Regions from separate parts of the Streptomyces sp. NPDC048352 genome, predicted to be linked through region 2. Evidence: riboswitches for the same ligand, from Rfam matches in the RefSeq annotation. Region 2 holds a riboswitch; the other holds the start of a gene.

Region 1 (9,915 bases), on a different contig from region 2:
GCGATGGCCACGGCGGCGCCGGCCGCGGCGGCGGTGAAGGCGGTGACCTTGGTGTTCCGGTCGAGGCCGCTGGGCCCGGGCCGTCGGTGGGACGCCATGGGGAACCGCTCCCTTCCGCTGCGCGGGGCCCGGGTCCGCCCCCCGTGGGCGGTCGTGTGCCGGGTCCGCGCTGGCAGACAGTAGCCGCGCGGCCACGCACCGGCCAACGGCCGTCGGCGGGCACCCGGGGCGGCGGGCCGCCTCAGACGCAGGTCATCGGCGGGGCGGGAGGTCAGAGCCGGTCCGTGCAATTCGCCCGGATGGGCGGTGTACGGGGCTGCCGCGGGCCGGGAGGGCGGTCAGCCGACGCGGACGCCGAACTGGAAGGGCATGTTGTCCATCGACTCGTACTTGACCCCGCCGCGCGGGTTGGACGCGTGCAGGGTCATGTTGTTGCCGGCGTACAGGCCGACGTGGTGCAGGTCGTCGTAGAAGAAGACCAGGTCACCGGGCTGGAGCTGGCTGCGCCCGATGCGCGTGCCGTCGTTGGCCTGGGTGTAGGTGGTACGGCTGATGCTGACGCCGGCCTGCCCGTAGGCCCACTGCGTCAGCCCCGAACAGTCGTAGGCGCTGGGGCCGGTGGCGCCCATGATGTACGCGCTGCCCAGCTTGGTCTTCGCGGCGGCCAGCGCCGCCCCGGCCCGGCCGGAGGCGCTCGCGACGGGGGCGGCGCCCTCACCGGCGGTGCGGCCGGCCTTGCTCTGCTGCGCCTCCTCGTCCTTGAGCTGGCTGCGCTCCTGCGCGGTCAGCGTGTTGAGGAGTGCCTGGGCCTCGGCGAGCTTGTCCTGGGCGGCCTTCTTCTTCTCGCCGAGCTCCTTGCGGGTGGCGTCGAGGTCGGCGAGCTTGCCGGTGGCCTCCTGGCGCTGCTGCGCGAGGGCGCGCTGCTTGGCCTGGATCTCGGCTATCGCCTGGAGCTGCCTGCCGCTCAACTGCTGGAGGGTGGAGGCCTTGTCGAGGTAGGACTCCGGGTCCCCGGAGAGCAGCAGCGCCACGGACGGGTCGATGCCGCCGCCGCGGTACTGGGCGGTGGCCATCGAACCGAGGGTGTTGCGCAGGTCGTTGAGCCCGCCCTGGTCACGGGCCACCGCGTCCTGGAGCTGGGCGATCTCCTTCTCCAGCTTCTCCTGGTGCTCGCGGGCCCCGTTGAACTTCTCGGTGGCCTGCTCGGCCTCCTCGTAGAGGGCGTCGACCTTGGCCTTGACCTCGTCCTTGTTCGGCTTGTCCGGCGCGGCCACGGCGGACTGCGAGGAGAGGGCGACCGCCGCGGCGGCGGTGGCGGTGAGCACGGTCACGCGCGTGCGGGTCGGCTGCTTGGGTCGACGGTGGGACGCCACGGGGGCGAGCTCCTTCTTCCTAGAGCCGCCGAAGACGAACGGGCACGTTCGGCGGCACCTCCGCCCGTACCCGAATGGGTGACCTACCGCACGGAGGTTTGAGCAGACCCTAGTGACCCGCCTCTGATCACTTCAAATCCCCGGCAGCAAAAATCCGCAGCCGTTCCGCTTCTTTTACCGTCGGCCCACGCTGCGTGCCGAGGGGCTGACGGTGCGTCTTCCGCTTGCACCGTCAATCCCGACATCGGGCCCAGTAGTTACGAAACGCGCGAAAGCCGCTTGAGCAGCAATGCGGACGCCACCGGCCGGGCTCCGGCCTTCGCGACCCCGTCGGCCACCTCACGGTCGGTGGAGACCACGACCACCGGCCGGCCGGGCGGCTCGGCCCGCACCAGCTGGCGGATCAACTCGTCGGCCGTCACGCCCGCCTTGGAGAACAGCACCCGCACCCCGCGCGGCGGTGCCAGCAGCACCGGCGCCGCCAGCTCCGCGCCGTCGAAGACGCACGTCATCTCGGCGCCCGTCTGCGCGGCCAGCATCGACAGCCCGCCCAGCAGCCGCAGCCGCTGCTTCTCCAGCGGCATCGTCGGATAGCCGGTCTTCGTCACGTTGTAGCCGTCGACCACCAGGTGCGCCTGGGGAAGCGCCAACAGCTGGTCCAGCAGGGCCGGATCGGTCTCCGAAAGAGCGCGCGCCGCGATGTCCTTCGGGGTCATCCGGCCCGGCTCCACCGCCTCCACCGTGTCGGCCGGCCGGGTCGAGACCGGCGGCAGCGCCAGCTCGCGCCGCAGCCCCGCCGCCGCGTCCAGCACGGTGTCCAGCAGCAGCCGCAGCCGCATGTCCTCGGTGCTGCGCCCCTCCCGGGCGGCCCGGCGCGAGGTCTCCAGCGCCGACTCCACCTCCGCGAGACGGGCCTTGAGGCGCCGGGTCTCGGTCTCGGCGGCGGCCACCTGCGCGGCCGCCTCACCGCGGATCCCGTCGATCTCGGCGCCCACCTTGCGCAGCGCCGCCTCACCCCGCTTGACGTCGCTCAAGGCGCTGCGCAGCTTGCGCTGAAGCGATTCCGCTTCCTTGCGGGCGGCCTCCAGCTCGGCGCGCACCTGGTCGCCGCCGGTCCGCTGGGCCTCCTTCAGCTGCGCCAGCTCCTCGCGCAGCCGTTCCAGCTCCCGCCGGGTTTCGTCACCGACCCGCTCGGCGTCGGCGCGCTGCGCCTCCTCGCCGGCGGCGGCCACCAGCTTCACCCAGCCGGCCGGGCGCAGCACGTACGCCGCCGCGGCGACGTCCAGCGGGTCGGCGGCGGCGGGAGGGGCCCCGGCCTCCAGGGCCCCGGCCAGCTCCGGCTGCGCCTCGCGCAGCTTCTCCGCGATCCGGCTGCGGAAGACCCCGTCGGTCTCCACCGCGGCGGCCATCGCGGTGCCCGCGAACTTGGCGCGCCGGGTCGGGGTGAAACGGGCGTACTGGCGCAGCTGCGCCGGGAGGTCCGCGACCGTCAGACCGCCGAAGGCGTCCGAGACGATCGCGACGACCCGGCGCCGCACGCCTTCAGGCAGCGGGCGGTCGAGGACCTCCGCGGCGTCACCGGCCGCGTCGGCCGGCCTCGCGCCGCTTGCTGGCTCCACTCTCCGTCACCCCTACCGTGATCTACTGTGGGCCCGGCTCCGTCAGGAGTCGGTGCCCGGCCTGTCCACGAGCTCGATCTGGTCCACCGCGTTGCACCAGCGGCAGCGGACCGACTCGATGGTCTCACTGACCACCTCGCGCTCCTCGACCTTGGGCTCCCCGGCGAGATCGAGGTGGACGTACTCCACGACCTTCGACGATCGGGTGACATCGAACCGCGTGAGGTTGCCGCACAGGGTGCAGCGCCACCGGGTGGTGTCGGTCGGCAGGGGAACCGTCATCAGGCCGCTCTCTCCTTCGTAGCTCATTCAATTAAAGCGGTACGGCGCGGTCGGCGGACCGCAGCACGTAACCCTACGGCCTGGCACCACCCTCAGGCGGGTGCGTCTGCGTCATGCTCTGTCGCATGATCGTAAAGTGGCGGACCCTGTGCGAGGCCGCCCGGGGCCCCGTGGTGACGTACGCGCTGATCGCCGGCTGCTGCGTGGTGTTCGTCATCGGCCCGGCTTCCGGCCTGAACCCGGACTACGGGACGGGCGAGCGGCTGGTCTCGACGGGCACGGCGTACTTCCGGCACTGGGGCGTCGTCCCGGACGAGCTGTTCTCGGGCGCGGTGCGCCCGCTGCTGACGCCGCTCACGGCGCTCTTCGTGCACGGCAGCTGGCTGCACCTGCTCGGGAACATGCTGTTCCTCTACGTCTTCGGCACCATGACGGAAGAGCGCATGGGCCGGGCGCCCTTCCTCGTCTTCTACGTCTGTACGGGATACCTGGCGCTCGCGGCCTACGCGGCGGCCAACGCGGCCTCGGACCAGACCCTGGTCGGGGCGTCGGGGGCGATCTCGGCGGCGCTCGGGGCCTTCCTGTGCCTCTTCCCACGCGCCCGGGTGACCAGCCTGTTCCCGTTCCTGTTCTTCCTGCCGCTGCGCTTCCCGGCCTGGATCGTGCTGGTGTTCTGGTTCGGCCTCCAGTGGCTGGCGGCGCACCGGGCGGGAAGCGGTCCCGGAGTGGCCTACCTGGCCCATGTGGTGGGCTTCTCGCTGGGCTTCCTCTACGCCTGGGGACGCTATCGCCGGGCGACTAGAGTGAGGAGACCAGTGACTGCCGGCGAGGGAGACAGCCAACCGTGATCACCGCGATCGTGCTCATCAAGACCAGCGTGGACCGCATCCCCGAGATCGCCGAGTCCATCGCCCAGCTGGACAGCGTCAGCGAGGTCTACTCCGTCACCGGCACGTACGACCTGATCGCCCTGGTCCGCGTCGCCCGCCACGAGAACCTCGCGGACATCATCCCGGGCCGCATCAGCAAGATCCCGGGCGTCGAGGCGACGGACACCCACGTGGCGTTCCGCACGTACTCCCAGCACGACCTGGAAGCCGCCTTCGCCATCGGCCTCGACGCGTAGCCCCGCTCCGGGACCGGCCCGTGCCCCGCACGGCGGTGCGGGGCGGCCGCCGCGCCGGCGCCCGCGCTACACCGCCGGGACGCAGCGGCCCTCCTCCGTGCGGTACTGCCACTTGGCGCCGTCCGCGACGAGTTCCCGTACCGCGCGCACGAAGCGCTCCACGTGCTCGTCCGGGGTGCCGGCCCCGAAGCTGACCCGGATCGCGTTCAGCGACCGCTCCCCCGGCGCCGCCTCCGGCGCCCCGCACTCCCCCTGGGCCTGCGGCTCGCTGCCGAGCAGGGTCCGCACCAGCGGGTGGGCGCAGAACAGTCCGTCGCGCACGCCGATCCCGTACTCGGCGGACAGCGCGGCCGCGAAGTGCGAGCTGTTCCAGCCGTCGACGACGAAGGAGATGACGCCGACGCGCGGGGCGTCGTCCCCGAACAGGGACAGCACGCGCACGGCGGGGACCCCGGCCAGGCCCTCGCGGACCTTGGCGATGAGGTGGCGCTCGCGGGCGACGAGGGCGTCGAAGCCGGCCTCGGTCAGGGCGCGGCAGGCGGAGGCGATGGAGTAGACCCCGATGACGTTCGGGGATCCGGCCTCGTGGCGGGCGGCGGTGGTGTGCCACTCGACGTCCACGCCGCCGTCCTCGCGGCGGGCGACCTTGCGGGAGGCGCCGCCGCCGGCGAGGTACGGCTCCGCCTCCTGGAGCCAGTCGGCGCGGCCGGCGAGCACGCCCGAGCCGAAGGGCGCGTACAGCTTGTGCCCGGAGAAGGCGACCCAGTCCACGTCCAGCTCCCGTACGGAGACGGGGTGGTGGGGGGCCAGCTGGGCGGCGTCCAGGACGATCCGGGCGCCGTGGGCGTGCGCGGCGGCGGCCAGCTCCCGGACCGGCCACAGCTCGCCGGTGACGTTGGAGGCGCCGGTGACGCAGACCAGCGCCGGCCCGTACGGGTCGCGGTCGGCGAGCGCACGTTCCAGGGTGGCGACGGCCTCGCCGGGCGTGCGGGGGGCGTTGAGGTAGGTGACCCGGGCGTCGCCCCAGGGCAGCAGCGAGGCGTGGTGCTCGGTCTCGAAGACGAAGACCTGGCAGTCGGCGGGGAGCGCGGCGGCGAGCAGGTTGAGGGAGTCGGTGGTGGACCGGGTGAAGACCACCTGGTCGCCGGGGCGGCAGTCGAGGAAGTCGGCGACGGTGGTCCGGCTCTGCTCGAAGAGGTCGGTGGACAGCTGCGAGAGGTAGCCGGCGCCACGGTGGACGCTGCCGTAGTACGGGGCGTACGCGGCGACGTCGTCCCAGACCCGCTGGAGCGCGGGGGCGCTGGCCGCGTAGTCGAGGGCGGCGTAGGTGACCTCACCGCCGGTGACGAGCGGCACGGTGACGTCGCGGCCGAGGACCGGCAGAGGCGCGTCACAGGCGGGGTCGGTGGCGGTGGCGGTGGCGGCAGCGGCGGCGTTCAGGGATGCGGACATGGCGGTATCTCCCGGCAGGCAGGGCTGAATGGCTTCGGTGTGCCCGTACGCGGGTACGGCTCGGCGGCCGACCGGAGGGGTACGGGAGGGCCCCGGAACGAACGGGGGTGCACGGAAGTGGCCCTGGTCCGGGGGGTGAAGAAGGGGCGGAGTCGCCCTATCGCATTCGCTTGCTCACGGAAAACGCTCCTCGAGAGACCAGGACCCCTGGTGTCGAGGGATCCGCGCTTGCCGTAGGCCTTTCTGCCTACGACCTGGTCATCACCCGGGGCACCCCGCCACGGAAGGAGGGTTGCCGGACAGCAAGCCGGGGCCAAAACGCTGTCACTCGTGACCTTGGGGAGCATCCTGCCACATGATCCTCCGCGCGCAAGACCCCGGTCCACGATGTGGACCGGGGTCTTCGGTGCGGAGGGGTCAGGCGTTGGTGGCCGCCACCCAGCGCTCCAGCGCGGCCCGGGCCGCACCCGAGTCGATCGCGTCCGCCGCGCGGGCGATGCCCGCCGTCAGCTGCTCCTCCAGCGAGCCGGTGCCCGGGTCCAGGGCCACCAGGGCGGCCGCGGAGTTCAGCAGCACCGCGTCGCGCACCGGGCCGGTCTCGCCGGCCAGCAGGCGGCGGGCGACGTCGGCGTTGTACGACGGGTCCCCGCCGCGCAGGGCAGAGATGTCGACCGTCGCGATGCCCACGTCACGCGGGTCGAAGGCGTGCTCCGTGATCCGGCCCTCGCGCACCCACCACACCCGGGAGGTCCCGGTGGTGGTCAGCTCGTCCAGGCCGTCGTCGCCGCGGAAGACCAGCGCGGAGGTGTTCCGCTCGGCGAGCACCCCCGCCATGATCGGGGCCAGCCGCGCGTCCGCCACCCCGACCGCCTGGGCCGTGACCCGGGCGGGGTTGGTGAGCGGGCCGAGGCCGTTGAACGCGGTGCGCACCCCGAGGTCCCGTCGCGCGGAGGCGGCGTACCGCAGGGCCGGGTGGAAGACCACCGCGGCGCAGAAGGTGATTCCGGCCTCCTCCGCGACCTGCGCCACCCGCTCCGGGGTCAGGCCGAGGTTGACGCCGAGCTTCTCCAGGACGTCGGAGGAGCCGCTGGCGGAGGACGCGGCCCGGTTGCCGTGCTTGACGACCTTGGCGCCCGCGCCGGCCGCCACGACGGCGGACATGGTCGAGATGTTGACCGTCTTGGCGCCGTCACCGCCGGTGCCGACGATGTCCAGGGTCCGTCCGGGCACCTCGATCAGGTTGGCGTGGGCGTACATCGTGCGGACCAGGCCCGTGTACTCCTCCACGGTCTCGCCCTTGGCCCGGAGGGCCACCGCGAAGCCCGCGATCTGCGCGTCGGTGGCCTCGCCGCGCATGATCCGCTCCATCGCCCAGGCGGTGTCGTCGGTGGCGAGGTCCTGGCGGTTGAGCAGGGCCTCCAGGATGCCCGGCCAGCCGCGGGCCGCCACGCTGTCGCCGCCTGCCGGGGTCGCAACGTTCATGGTCAGCTCCTGCTGCTTCGTCGGGGTCGCACGTCCCATGGGGACGATCACAGCCTATCCAGCCCCGGAGGCGGCAAAGAGCCCCGTCCAGACACTGGACGGGGCTCTTGCCGTGGCGACACGGGGACCGGCCGGAGCCGGTCCCTCAAGCGGTCGGACCGGAGATCAGTGGTGGCCGTGGCCGGCCTGGATCTCCTTGTACTCCTCCACCGTGGGCTTCGGAATCTGGTTGTTCTCCGCGTAGAAGCCCTTGCTGAGCTTCGCGCGCAGCTTCTCGCCGCGCGTCACCTTGCGCTCGACACCGTTCTCGTCGACCGTGGGGCCGATCTCGACGGGCCGGTACTGCTCGTGCGCGGTGAGCGTGTGCAGCTTGGCCTGCGACAGCGGCTCGTGGACCTCGACGAACTCACCGTGCGGCAGGCGCTTGATGATGCCGGTCTCGCGACCGTGCAGCACCTTGTCGTGGTCCCGGCGCTGGAGGCCGAGGCAGATCCGCTTGGTGGCGATGAAGGCCAGGACCGGGACGACGAAGAAGCCGATCCGGACGAACCACGTGATCGAGTTGATCGACAGGTGGAAGTACTGGGCGAACATGTCGTTGCCGCCGCCGATGAGGAGCACGATGTACTCCGCGATCCAGGCGACACCGAAGGCCGTACGGGTCGGGACGTTGCGCGGGCGGTCCAGGATGTGGTGCTCGCGCTTGTCGCCGGTGACCCAGGACTCGATGAACGGCCAGACGGCGATCGCGCCGAGGACCAGCGGGAAGAGCAGCAGCGGGATGAACACGCCCAGGACGAGCGTGTGGCCCCACAGGTTGATCTCCCAGCCGGGCATGGCACGGATGAGGCCTTCCGGCATACCCATGTACCAGTCGGGCTGCGCACCGGTGGACACGTGGTCCGGGCGGTACGGGCCGAGCGCCCAGATCGGGTTGATCGAGGCGATCGCCGCGACGGCCGCGATGACACCGAAGACCAGGAAGAAGAAGCCTCCGGCCTTGGCCATGTAGACGGGCAGCAGCGGCATGCCGACGACGTTGCTGTTCGTCTTGCCGGGGCCGGCGAACTGGGTGTGCTTGTGGAAGAACACCAGGATCAGGTGCGCGACCAGCAGGCCCATCATGATGCCGGGCAGCAGCAGGATGTGCACCGAGTAGAACCGCGCGACGAAGTCGCCGCCCGGGAACTCCCCGCCGAAGAGGAACATCGACAGGTAGGTGCCGACGACCGGGACGGAGAGGATGGCGCCCTGCATGAAGCGGACACCGGTGCCCGAGAGCAGGTCGTCCGGCAGCGAGTAACCGGTGAAGCCGGTGAACATGCCGAGGACCAGCAGCAGGAAGCCGAAGATCCAGTTGATCTCACGCGGCTTGCGGAACGCGCCGGTGAAGAAGACGCGCATCATGTGCACGACCATCGCCGCGACGAAGATCAGCGCGGCCCAGTGGTGGATCTGGCGGATCAGCAGACCGCCGCGGACGTCGAAGCTGATGTCCAGGGTCGAGGCGAAGGCCTCGGACATCATGACGCCCTGCATCGGCACGTACGAGCCGTGGTACACGACCTCGTTCATGCTCGGGTGGAAGAACAGCGTCAGGTACACACCCGTGAGGATGATGATGATGAAGCTGTAGAGGCAGATCTCGCCCAGCATGAAGGACCAGTGGTCCGGGAAGATCTTGCGCATGTTCGCCTTGGCGAGGCCGTAGATGCCCAGGCGGCCGTCCGCCCAGTCGGCTACGCGCTCACCGCGCGACGCGTTGCGCGACGCCCCGGTGGCCGAGGTGTTCGTGGAGGTGCTCATCCGCGCTCCCAGAATGCAGGACCGACGGGCTCTTCGAAGTCGCCGTGCGCCTCGAGGAAGCCTTCGTCATTCACGCCGATCCGCAGCTGCGGAAGCGCGTGACCGGCCGGGCCGAAGATGACACGGGCGCCGTCGGAGAGGTCGAAGGTGGACTGGTGGCACGGGCAGAGCACGTGGTGCGTCTGCTGCTCGTACAGGCTGATCGGGCAGCCGACGTGGGTGCAGATCTTGGAGAAGGCCACGATGCCGTCGTGGGACCACTCCAGCTCCCGCTTGTCCTTGATGTCCTCCGGCTGGATGCGGACGATCATCAGGGCGGCCTTGGCGATCTGGACCTGGAAGTCGTGCTGGTCCTCCTCCAGGCCTTCCGGCATGGCGAAGGTCAGCGAACCGACCAGGACGTCCTCGGGACGCAGCGGCTCCATCGTGTTCTGGTTGATGAGCAGCTTGCCCTTGGACCACAGGGTCTTGCGCAGCTTGTCCTCGGGCAGGGGGCCCAGGTCGCGCAGCAGCACCACTCCGGCGAGCGGCACCAGGGCCAGCGCGCCGAGCATCGTGTTGCGGATCAGCGGACGGCGGGCGATGCCGGACTCGTTCGCACCGTCGGCGAAGTCCTGCATGACCTTCGCCTTGACCTCCGGGGAGGCGGCGATCTCGTGGCGCTCGTCGGCGACCTCGACGTCCGACATCAGCGTGCGGGCCCAGTGGACCGCGCCGGCGCCGATGCAGAACAGGGCCAGGCCGAGCGTCAGGCCGAGCGAGAAGTTCAGCGCGC
Region 2 (9,915 bases):
CGACAAGATGGTCGGCCAGCAGCTGACCGGCCCGGTCGAGCCGGGCAAGCTGGACCGCCAGGCCGCCTTCGACGCCTTCACGCGCGGCGAGGTGGGCATGCTCAACGGCCACCCGACGCTGCTGAAGCAGGCCGCCGGCAAGGGCGTGCGGTTCGGCATGGTGCCCATGCCGACCGTCGACGGCACCGACCACTCCGCCATGGGCGTCGCGGACTGGGTGATGGCCTTCAAGAACGGCCACCGCAAGGAGTCCGGGAAGTTCCTGGACCACCTGTTCTCGGCGAAGAACGTGACGACCTTCACCAACACCTACGACCTGCTGCCGGTCACCACCAGCGGCTACCGGGCCATGGCCGCCAGTACGGGCGGCTCGGCGACGCAGCTGAAGACCTTCCTGGCGGCCCTGCCGAACGCCCGGCTCTACCCGGTGGGCAAGAAGTCCTGGGCGGGCGTCAGCGAGGACGTGAAGCAGAACATCGGCAAGGCCGTCCAGCCGGGCGGACAGCCCGCGAAGGTCCTGGAGGAGATCGCGACGACGGCGCGCAAGGCGGACGGGGAGCGCTGAGGGCGGGCGCGCGAGGGGCCCGGCGCGGGCGCGGGAGGGGCGCGGGGCCGGCCGGGGGCGGTGTCGGTGGGCGGCGTTAATGTGGCCGTATGACGGATGGCGGGCAGGCGGGTGACACGGGGGCGGAGGCGGCGCAAGGCCGGCTGACCGCCGCCGAGGCCGCCGTGCTCGCGTACGAGGGCCGCAGCTGGCCCGGCCCCGGCGCCAAGGAGCGGGCGATACGGGAGGGGCTGGGGCTCACCCCGGTCCGCTACTACCAGCTGCTCAACGCCCTCATGGACGACCCCCGCGCCCTCGCCCACGCCCCGGGCACCGTCAACCGCCTGCGCCGCATCCGCGAGGCCCAGCGGGCACGGCGCTAGGCCGTCGCGGAGGCGGGGTGGGCGGGTCAGGGCCGCCCCGGTAGGGTCGTCCGTATGGGGAGCCAGCCGCACGACCTGCCGCCTATGCCCGTGCCCGCCACCGCAGCCGGACGCGAGGGACTCGAAGCCCTCCTGCGCACGCCGCGCAGAGCCGTCGTCGCGCTCGACTTCGACGGCACCCTCGCCGAGATCGTCCCCGACCCCGACCAGGCCCGCGCCCACCCCGCCGCCGTCCCGGCGCTCGCCGAGCTGGCGCCCCGGGTCGACGCGGTCGCCGTCGTCACCGGCCGCCCGGCGGGCGTCGCCGTACGCCACGGCGGCTTCGCGGGCGTGCCCGGGCTGGAGCACCTCGTGGTCCTGGGCCACTACGGCGCCGAGCGCTGGGACGCGGTCACCGGCAGCGTCCGCGCCCCCGCCGAACACCCCGGGGTCGCCGCCGTACGGGCGGAGCTGCCGGGCTTCCTGGACGCGATCGGGGCGTGGCGCGGGACCTGGATCGAGGAGAAGGGCCGGGCGCTGGCCGTCCACACCCGCCGCGCCGAGGACCCGGAGGCCGCCTTCCAGGCCCTGCGCGAGCCCCTCGCGGAGCTGGCGGCCCGGCACGGGCTGATGGTCGAGCCGGGCCGGGCGGTGCTGGAGCTGCGCCCGCCGGGCATGGACAAGGGCGTCGCCCTGACGGAGTTCCTGGCCGAGCGGGACGCCGAGGCCGTCCTGTACGCGGGGGACGACCTGGGTGACCTCGCGGCTTTTTCGGCGGTGGAGAAGCGCCGCGCCGACGGCCTCCCGGGGCTGCTGGTGTGCAGCGGCTCGGCGGAAGTCCCCGAACTCGCGGCCCGAGCCGACCTGGTCCTCCCGGGCCCGGCGGCGGTGACGGCCTTCCTGGCCCGCCTGGCGGCGGCCCTCCGGGACGCGTAGCCGGGCCGGGCCCGGGGAGCGGGCCAGGACACCGCTCCCCGTCCGTCCCCCCGTCCCCCGCCCCCTCACCCCCGCAGGGCCTCCAGTTGTGCCGTGAACCAGGCCGACGGGGGGAGGGTCGTGGCGGCTGCCGCGAGGCGTTTGGTGCGGGCCGTGCGCTCCTCCGGCGGCATCGACAGGGCCTCGTGGAGTGCGGCGGCCGTCGCCGAGACGTCGTACGGGGTGACCGTCAGGGCGTCCCCGCGCAGTTCCTCGTACGCCCCCGCCCCCGTGGACAGGACCAGCGCGCAGCCCTCCTCCGACACCACCGGAATCTCCTTCGCGACGAGGTTCATCCCGTCCCGCACCGGGTTGATCAGGGCCACGTCCGCCAGGCGGTACGCGGCCAGCGAGCGCGCGAAGTCGTCCTCCACGGAGAGGAGGACCGGCTGCCAGTCCTCGGTGCCGAACTCCGCGTTGATCTCCGTGGCCAGGTCGCGGACGGACGCGGTGTAGTCCCGGTACACCTTCAGGTCCTGCCGGGAGGGGTACGCGGACGCCAGGTGCACCACGCGGCCGCGCCACTCGGGGTGGACCGTCAGCAGCTCCCGGTAGGCCAGCAGCCCGCGCAGGATGTTCTTCGACAGTTCGGTGCGGTCGACGCGGACGATGGTCTTGCGGTCGCCGACCTCCGCCCGCAGCGCCGCCAGCTTGTCGTCCACCTCGGGGCGGTGGGCGAGGGCCCGCAGGTCGTCCCCGTCGACGCCGAGGGCGAAGACCCCGACGTCGGTGCGCTTGTGCCGCACGGGGCTGTTGGGGTTCTTGTGGACGTAGCGGGCCTCCGCCGGATCCACCCCGGCCGGGGACTTCGGCTCGGCGATGCCCCGCTCGTCGTCCAGGTGCGCGCCGGCCATGAAGGTGTGCGCCCACGCCCAGGTGTGGAAGCCCACCAGGTCCGCGCCCAGCATCCCCCACACCAGCCGGCTGCGGACGTCGTCCGGGAGCATGTCCAGGAACTCCCGCGACGCCCAGGGGGTGTGCGTGAAGTGGGCGATCCGCAGGTCCGGCCGCAGTTCGCGCAGGGCGCCCGGGACCAGGGCCAGGTGGTAGTCCTGGACCAGGACCGACGCGCCCTCGGCGGCCTCCTCGGCCAGCGCTTCGGCGAAGGCCTGGTTGTAGGCGGCGTACGACTCCCAGCGGCGGCGGAACGCCGCGTCGAAGACCGGCTCGCGCGGGACGTCGTAGAGGTGGTGGTGGGTGAACCAGAGCACCGAGTTGGCGATGCCGTTGTACGCGTCGTCGTACACCGCCGGGTCGATGTCCAGCATCCGGACGCCCGGCTCGGAAACGCCCCGGCGGACCGCCTCCCGGTCGGCGTCGGACAGGGCCGCGCAGATCCACAGGGCCTCCGGCTGCGCGGCGAGCGCCGCGGACAGGCCGGAGACCAGGCCGCCACCGCCGCGGCGTGCGCTGAGGGTGCCGTCGGCGGCGAGGGCGTACGAGAGCGGGCCGCGGTTGGCGGCGACGAGTACCTGAGAAGCCATGCCGCGAACCTAGCCCGGGTCCTCCTCGCTCAAACGTCCGGGAATTGTCCGGTTCGTCACGCCCTGGCCGCGCCGCGCCCCGCGCCACCCGCGCGGCCCGCGCCTCACGCCACCCGCCGGCCCGCGTACTCCTCGACCTCCACCATCGGCGGCCGCTCCTCCGTGTCCACGGGGTACGTGCGCGGAACGAACCCGTCCGGCCCCCGCTCGAACTGCGTCAGCTCCGGCCGTACGAGATGGCCGCGCGAGAGCCGCAGCTGCGCGGTGCGGTAGATCGCCGCGGCCATCCGGCCCAGCGCCCGCCCGTCCTGGTGCCGGTGCAGCCGGACCCCCACGTCCACCTGGGCCAGCGCGTCCAGCCCGGCCGTGTGCAGCGCGTCCACCAGCAGGCCCAGTTCCACCCCGTACCCGACGGGGAACGGCAGCCGCTCCAGCAGGGAGCGGCGTACCGCGTACTCACCCCCCAGCGGCTGGACGAACCCCGCCAGCTGCGGCCAGTGGAGGTTCAGCAGGGGCCGTGCCACCAGCTCCGTCACCCGGCCGCCCTGCCCGGGCGCGTCCCCCAGCGGGCGGTCGTACATCGCCTTGACGAACTGCACCTGCGGGTCGGTCAGCAGCGGCCCGACGATCCCCGAGACGAAGACGGAGTCGAAGTCCCGCAGGTCGGCGTCCACGAAGCAGACGACGTCCCCGGTCGTGGCCAGCAGCGAGCGCCACAGCACCTCGCCCTTGCCCGGCAGGGCCGGGAGCCGCGGCAGGATCGCGTCGCGGTGCACCACCCGGGCGCCGGCCTCCGCCGCGACCTCGGCCGTACGGTCGGTGGAGCCCGAGTCGACCACCACCAGCTCGTCCACCAGCGGGACCGCGAGCCCCTCCATCAGGTCGCGCCGGATCACCTCGACGATCTGCCCGACGGTGGCCTCCTCGTCGAGCGCGGGCAGCACCACGCTGACCGTCGTCCCGGCCGCCCGTTTCCGGTCGAGCAGCTGGTCGAGCGGTCGGTCGGCGGCGGACCAGGAGCGGTCTGCCAGCCAGCGCTCCACCTCATCCAGCACTCTCAGCACTCCCTGGCTTCTCTGCGGCACTCGGCGGTTTGCGGCCGAATCGTGATCCATCTCGCGGTTCGGACGGCTGTCTCAACCGCCCGTCCCTTCGGTTACAGTCTTGAACAACGCGAAGGACCGCCGCATGCCGGGGGTCCCGCGCGACAAACGCACCGGCGCGCCACAGAGCGCGTGTGCCGGTGCCATACCGCTCATCCAGAGGGGCAGAGGGACACGGCCCGTTGAAGCCCCGGCAACCCTCCAGTCGGTTCTCGCACGCGCGGGGCCCCGGCTAGGGAAGGTGCCAATTCCGTCTCATGGCGAAGTGCGCCATGGGGAAGATGAGGAGAAAGGGCCTCGCCATCATGGCTGCACAGACTGTCGCCACCTCTGCCGATCTCGGACCCGCCACCGGCCTTTCCTGTCGCGAGTGCGGTACCCGCTTCGAACTGGGCCCCATCTTCGCCTGCGCCGAGTGCTTCGGCCCGCTGGAAGTGGCCTACGAACTGCCGCTCGGCGACCCCGAGGCCCTGCGCGCCGCGATCGAGGCCGGCCCGGACAACATCTGGCGCTACGCGCCGCTGCTGCCCGTCCCGGCGGACGTGGCCTCCAAGCCGAGCCTGAACCCCGGCTTCACCCAGCTCGTGGACGCGCAGAACCTGGCCAAGGAGCTGGGCGTCACCGGCAAGCTCTACGTCAAGGACGACTCCGGCAACCCGACGCACTCCTTCAAGGACCGCGTCGTCGCCATCGCCGTCGAGGCCGCCCGCGCCTTCGGCTTCACCACCCTCTCCTGCTCCTCCACCGGCAACCTGGCCGGCGCCGTCGGCGCCGCGGCCGCCCGGGCCGGATTCCGCTCCTGCGTGTTCATCCCGCACGACCTGGAGCAGGGCAAGGTCGTCATGGCCGGTGTCTACGGCGGCGACCTCGTCGGCATCGAGGGCAACTACGACGACGTCAACCGCTTCTGCTCCGAGCTCATCGGCGACCCGCTGGGCGAGGGCTGGGGCTTCGTCAACGTCAACCTGCGCCCCTACTACGGCGAGGGCTCCAAGACCCTGGCGTACGAGATCTGCGAGCAGCTCGGCTGGCAACTGCCCGACCAGATCGTCGTCCCGATCGCGTCCGGCTCCCAGCTGACGAAGATCGACAAGGGCCTCCAGGAGCTGATCAAGCTCGGCCTGGTCGAGGACAAGCCCTACAAGATCTTCGGCGCCCAGGCCGAGGGCTGCTCCCCGGTCTCGACCGCCTTCAAGGCCGGCCACGACGTGGTCCGCCCGCAGAAGCCGAACACCATCGCCAAGTCGCTGGCCATCGGCAACCCGGCGGACGGCCCGTACGTCCTGGACATCGCGCGGCGCACCGGCGGCTACGTCGAGGACGTCACCGACGAGCAGGTCGTCGAGGCCATCAAGATCCTCGCGCGGGCCGAGGGCATCTTCGCCGAGACCGCGGGCGGCGTGACCGTCGGCGTGACGAAGAAGCTCATCGAGAACGGGCTGCTCGACCCGGCGCTGACGACCGTCGTCCTGAACACCGGTGACGGCCTCAAGACCCTGGAGGCGGTGTCCGGGGACACCGGGCAGACCGCCACCATCCGCCCGAGCCTGGACGCGTTCCGCGCCGCCGGGCTGGCCTGACCCTTCCCTCCGACACCCGGAAAGGCGGTAGCGCCATGAGCGTCAACGTCCGCATCCCCACCATCCTGCGCACCTACACCGGCGGCGTCGCCGAGGTCCCGGCCGAGGGCTCGACCCTCGCCGAGGTCATCGACTCCCTGGAGCAGAACCACCCGGGCATCGCCGCGCGCGTCCTGGACGACCAGGGCAAGCTGCGCCGCTTCGTGAACGTCTACGTCAACGACGACGACGTGCGCTTCGAGGGCGGCCTGCAGACGGCGACGCCGGACGGCGCGGGCGTCTCGATCATCCCCGCCGTCGCCGGCGGCTGCTGACGCGCGGGTGACGCGCTGACCTTTCATAAACAGAATTGCCCCCTCCGCTAATAAGCGGAGGGGGCAATTCTGCTTGATTGGGCGCGGTAGAGTTGGGCAGTCCCCTCCGCTGTTCTTGCCCGCCGCATATGAGCGGGCCGCCGGATGGTTGACATTGAGTCAACATGCGCGTGCCTTTTGGGCCTTTGGTGCCGCTTGTCTGGCCCGAGTTGCCCTGGAATACTGCAAATTTTCACTCTATTTCAAGCTTTCCGCGTGTCCAGATTTCTCGGCGGATTGACCTGTTGCTGACAGCACCGGTGCGGATACATTCAGCCGCGGTCGAGGCGTTCCGGCGCAAGTTCTGACCCGGGACCGCGAAGTGCGGTCCCGCGCAAGGGCCAGTAATAGGGGAGTTAGGCATGGCTCAGGGCACCGTCAAGTGGTTCAACGCGGAGAAGGGCTACGGCTTCATCGCGGTCGACGGTGGTGCGGATGTGTTCGTCCACTACAGCGCCATCCAGATGGACGGGTACCGCACCCTTGAAGAGGGTCAGCGGGTCGAGTTCGAGATCTCGCAGGGCCAGAAGGGTCCGCAGGCTGACATGGTCAAGCTCGCGGCCGGCTGAGTCGAAGCGCGATCGGCCACCGACGCTCGCACACACGCATGAGGGGCCCACATCCTGGACAGGGATGCGGGCCCCTCCTGCGTGTCGGCCCCAGGTCGCCTGCGTGTTGCCGGAAGCCGCTTGCACTCGCGGGGGTCGAGTGCTAATCATTGGCGTTAGCACTCTCCTGGTGAGAGTGCTACTCAGACGAGGACCGGGCCGGTGAGGCCCGCAGGGTCCGGCGGGAAGGAACCGCCGGGTCCGCAGGCCGTCCGTCGCGGGCGCGGGCGCGGTCCGGAGCAATCCACCCTCCCCTGACGCCTGGCGGCGTAGGGGGAACCCCAGTCCTGGAGGACCACTTCAGATGGCCAAGATCATTGCGTTCAACGAGGAGGCCCGGCGCGGTCTCGAGCGTGGCATGAACCAGCTCGCCGACGCCGTCAAGGTCACCCTTGGCCCCAAGGGTCGCAACGTCGTCCTTGAGAAGAAGTGGGGCGCGCCCACGATCACCAACGACGGCGTCTCCATCGCCAAGGAGATCGAGCTCGAGGACCCGTACGAGAAGATCGGCGCCGAGCTGGTCAAGGAAGTCGCCAAGAAGACGGACGACGTCGCCGGCGACGGTACGACCACCGCCACCGTCCTCGCCCAGGCGCTCGTCCGCGAGGGCCTGCGCAACGTGGCCGCCGGTGCCAACCCGATGGCCCTCAAGCGCGGTATCGAGAAGGCCGTCGAGGCCGTCTCCGCTGCCCTGCTGGCCCAGGCCAAGGATGTCGAGACCAAGGAGCAGATCGCTTCCACGGCCTCCATCTCCGCCGCCGACACCCAGATCGGCGAGCTCATCGCCGAGGCCATGGACAAGGTCGGCAAGGAAGGCGTCATCACCGTCGAGGAGTCCCAGACCTTCGGTCTGGAGCTGGAGCTCACCGAGGGCATGCGCTTCGACAAGGGCTACATCTCGGCGTACTTCGCCACCGACATGGAGCGTATGGAGGCGTCCCTGGACGACCCGTACATCCTGATCGTCAACTCCAAGATCGGCTCGGTCAAGGACCTGCTGCCGCTCCTGGAGAAGGTCATGCAGTCCGGCAAGCCGCTGCTGATCATCGCCGAGGACGTCGAGGGCGAGGCCCTGTCGACCCTGGTCGTCAACAAGATCCGCGGCACCTTCAAGTCCGTCGCCGTCAAGGCCCCGGGCTTCGGCGACCGCCGCAAGGCCATGCTCGGCGACATCGCCATCCTCACGGGCGGCACGGTCATCTCCGAGGAGGTCGGCCTCAAGCTGGAGAACGCCGGTCTCGACCTGCTCGGCCGCGCCCGCAAGGTCGTCATCACCAAGGACGAGACCACCATCGTCGACGGTGCCGGTGACAGCGACCAGGTCCAGGGCCGCGTCAACCAGATCCGCGCCGAGATCGAGAACTCCGACTCGGACTACGACCGCGAGAAGCTCCAGGAGCGCCTCGCGAAGCTGGCCGGCGGCGTGGCCGTCATCAAGGCCGGTGCCGCGACCGAGGTCGAGCTCAAGGAGCGCAAGCACCGCATCGAGGACGCCGTGCGCAACGCGAAGGCGGCCGTCGAGGAGGGCATCGTCGCCGGTGGTGGCGTGGCCCTGCTCCAGGCCTCCTCGGTCTTCGAGAAGCTCGAGCTCACCGGTGACGAGGCGACCGGCGCCAACGCCGTGAAGCTCGCGCTGGAGGCCCCGCTGAAGCAGATCGCCGTCAACGGCGGTCTCGAGGGCGGCGTCGTCGTCGAGAAGGTGCGCAACCTGGCCGTCGGCCACGGTCTGAACGCCGCGACCGGCGAGTACGTCGACATGATCGCCGAGGGCATCATCGACCCGGCGAAGGTCACGCGCTCCGCCCTGCAGAACGCCGCGTCCATCGCCGCGCTCTTCCTGACCACCGAGGCCGTCATCGCCGACAAGCCCGAGAAGGCCGGTGCCCCCGCGGGCGGCGGCATGCCGGGTGGTGACATGGACTTCTGATCCGCCTCTGGCTGATCGGCTGTTCTCGAACGAGGGCGGCACCCCCGGCGGGGTGCCGCCCTCGGGCGTTCCCGGAGACGGACGGCGGTGCCCGGCTGCCGGGACGGATCACCATCGGTCCCCGGGTTTTGATTGACTGGGGACATGAGCGATCTGTTCGTCAAGATCTGCGGGCTGCGGACCGTGCACGACGTCGACGTGGCCGTGGCGGCCGGGGCCGACGCCGTCGGGTTCGTCTTCGCGCCCGGCAGCCCCCGGACCATCGGCGCCGCCGAGGCCCGGGAGCTGGCCGCGCGGGTGCCGGGCGGGGTGCTGACCGTCGGGGTGTTCCGCGGGCAGTCCGTCGAGAAGGTGCGCCGGCTCACCGAGGAGAGCGGCGTACGCGGCGTACAGCTGCACGGCGACGAACCGGCCGCACACTACGCGGAACTGCGTGCCCCGGGGCGTACGCTGCTGCGCGCCACCGCCGAGCACGTCGGGCGGTGCGGGGAGTACGGGGAGGACCTGCTGCTCATCGACGCCCCCGACCCGGGCTCCGGCAAGCCCTGGAACTGGGGGTCCGCGGAATTCCGGGCGCCCGCCGGGCGGTGGCTGCTGGCCGGCGGGCTGAACCCGGGCAACGTGCGGGAGGCCGTCGAGGCGACGCGGGCCTGGGGCGTGGACGTCTCCAGCGGTGTCGAGCGGGAGCGCGGCGTGAAGGACCCCGGGCTGATCCGCGCCTTCATCGAAGCGGCGCGGGGTTCCTCGCACGGGTGACGCCGCGGGCGTGGGCGGCGGGTGTGGGCGGTGGCGGCCCGGCGTGCCGCCATAAGCCCGCGGAGCTAGCCTGGAACTGGACGCAGGTGCCCGGCGCGCGGGTTCTGGACCGCTGAACTGCCGGTCCAGGCGGGCGGGTCCGAGGTGGACGAGGCCGTGTGCGCCCCCTCCTCCCCCGCCTCATCGCACCCGGGCCCTCGGCGCGCTCGCGCCATCGAGACGT

What was found. A riboswitch is a leader RNA that binds a small molecule or an ion and turns the genes downstream of it on or off. The one in region 2 is predicted to bind S-adenosylmethionine.
Region 1: another riboswitch for S-adenosylmethionine. It lies ahead of AB0D45_RS31065 (aminotransferase class V-fold PLP-dependent enzyme); the one in region 2 lies ahead of thrC (threonine synthase).

The regions. Positions count from the first base shown of each region.
Region 1 is NZ_JBEZKZ010000094.1:3,535-13,449, forward strand. Features, by position in the region: gene AB0D45_RS31035 (NlpC/P60 family protein) at 1-98, opposite strand, end outside; gene AB0D45_RS31040 (NlpC/P60 family protein) at 339-1,373, opposite strand; gene AB0D45_RS31045 (NYN domain-containing protein) at 1,631-2,992, opposite strand; gene AB0D45_RS31050 (hypothetical protein) at 3,035-3,274, opposite strand; gene AB0D45_RS31055 (rhomboid family intramembrane serine protease) at 3,388-4,122, shown strand; gene AB0D45_RS31060 (Lrp/AsnC ligand binding domain-containing protein) at 4,119-4,400, shown strand; gene AB0D45_RS31065 (aminotransferase class V-fold PLP-dependent enzyme) at 4,467-5,852, opposite strand; SAM riboswitch class IV at 6,072-6,188, opposite strand; gene trpD (anthranilate phosphoribosyltransferase) at 6,270-7,334, opposite strand; gene AB0D45_RS31075 (cytochrome bc complex cytochrome b subunit) at 7,500-9,140, opposite strand; gene AB0D45_RS31080 (Rieske 2Fe-2S domain-containing protein) at 9,137-9,915, opposite strand, start outside.
Region 2 is NZ_JBEZKZ010000024.1:12,029-21,943, reverse strand. Features, by position in the region: gene AB0D45_RS15240 (extracellular solute-binding protein) at 1-565, shown strand, start outside; gene AB0D45_RS15235 (DUF3263 domain-containing protein) at 655-927, shown strand; gene otsB (trehalose-phosphatase) at 982-1,842, shown strand; gene AB0D45_RS15225 (trehalose-6-phosphate synthase) at 1,908-3,365, opposite strand; gene AB0D45_RS15220 (glucosyl-3-phosphoglycerate synthase) at 3,470-4,420, opposite strand; SAM riboswitch class I at 4,618-4,756, shown strand; gene thrC (threonine synthase) at 4,774-6,048, shown strand; gene AB0D45_RS15210 (MoaD/ThiS family protein) at 6,084-6,362, shown strand; gene AB0D45_RS15205 (cold-shock protein) at 6,764-6,970, shown strand; gene groL (chaperonin GroEL) at 7,314-8,936, shown strand; gene AB0D45_RS15195 (phosphoribosylanthranilate isomerase) at 9,081-9,692, shown strand.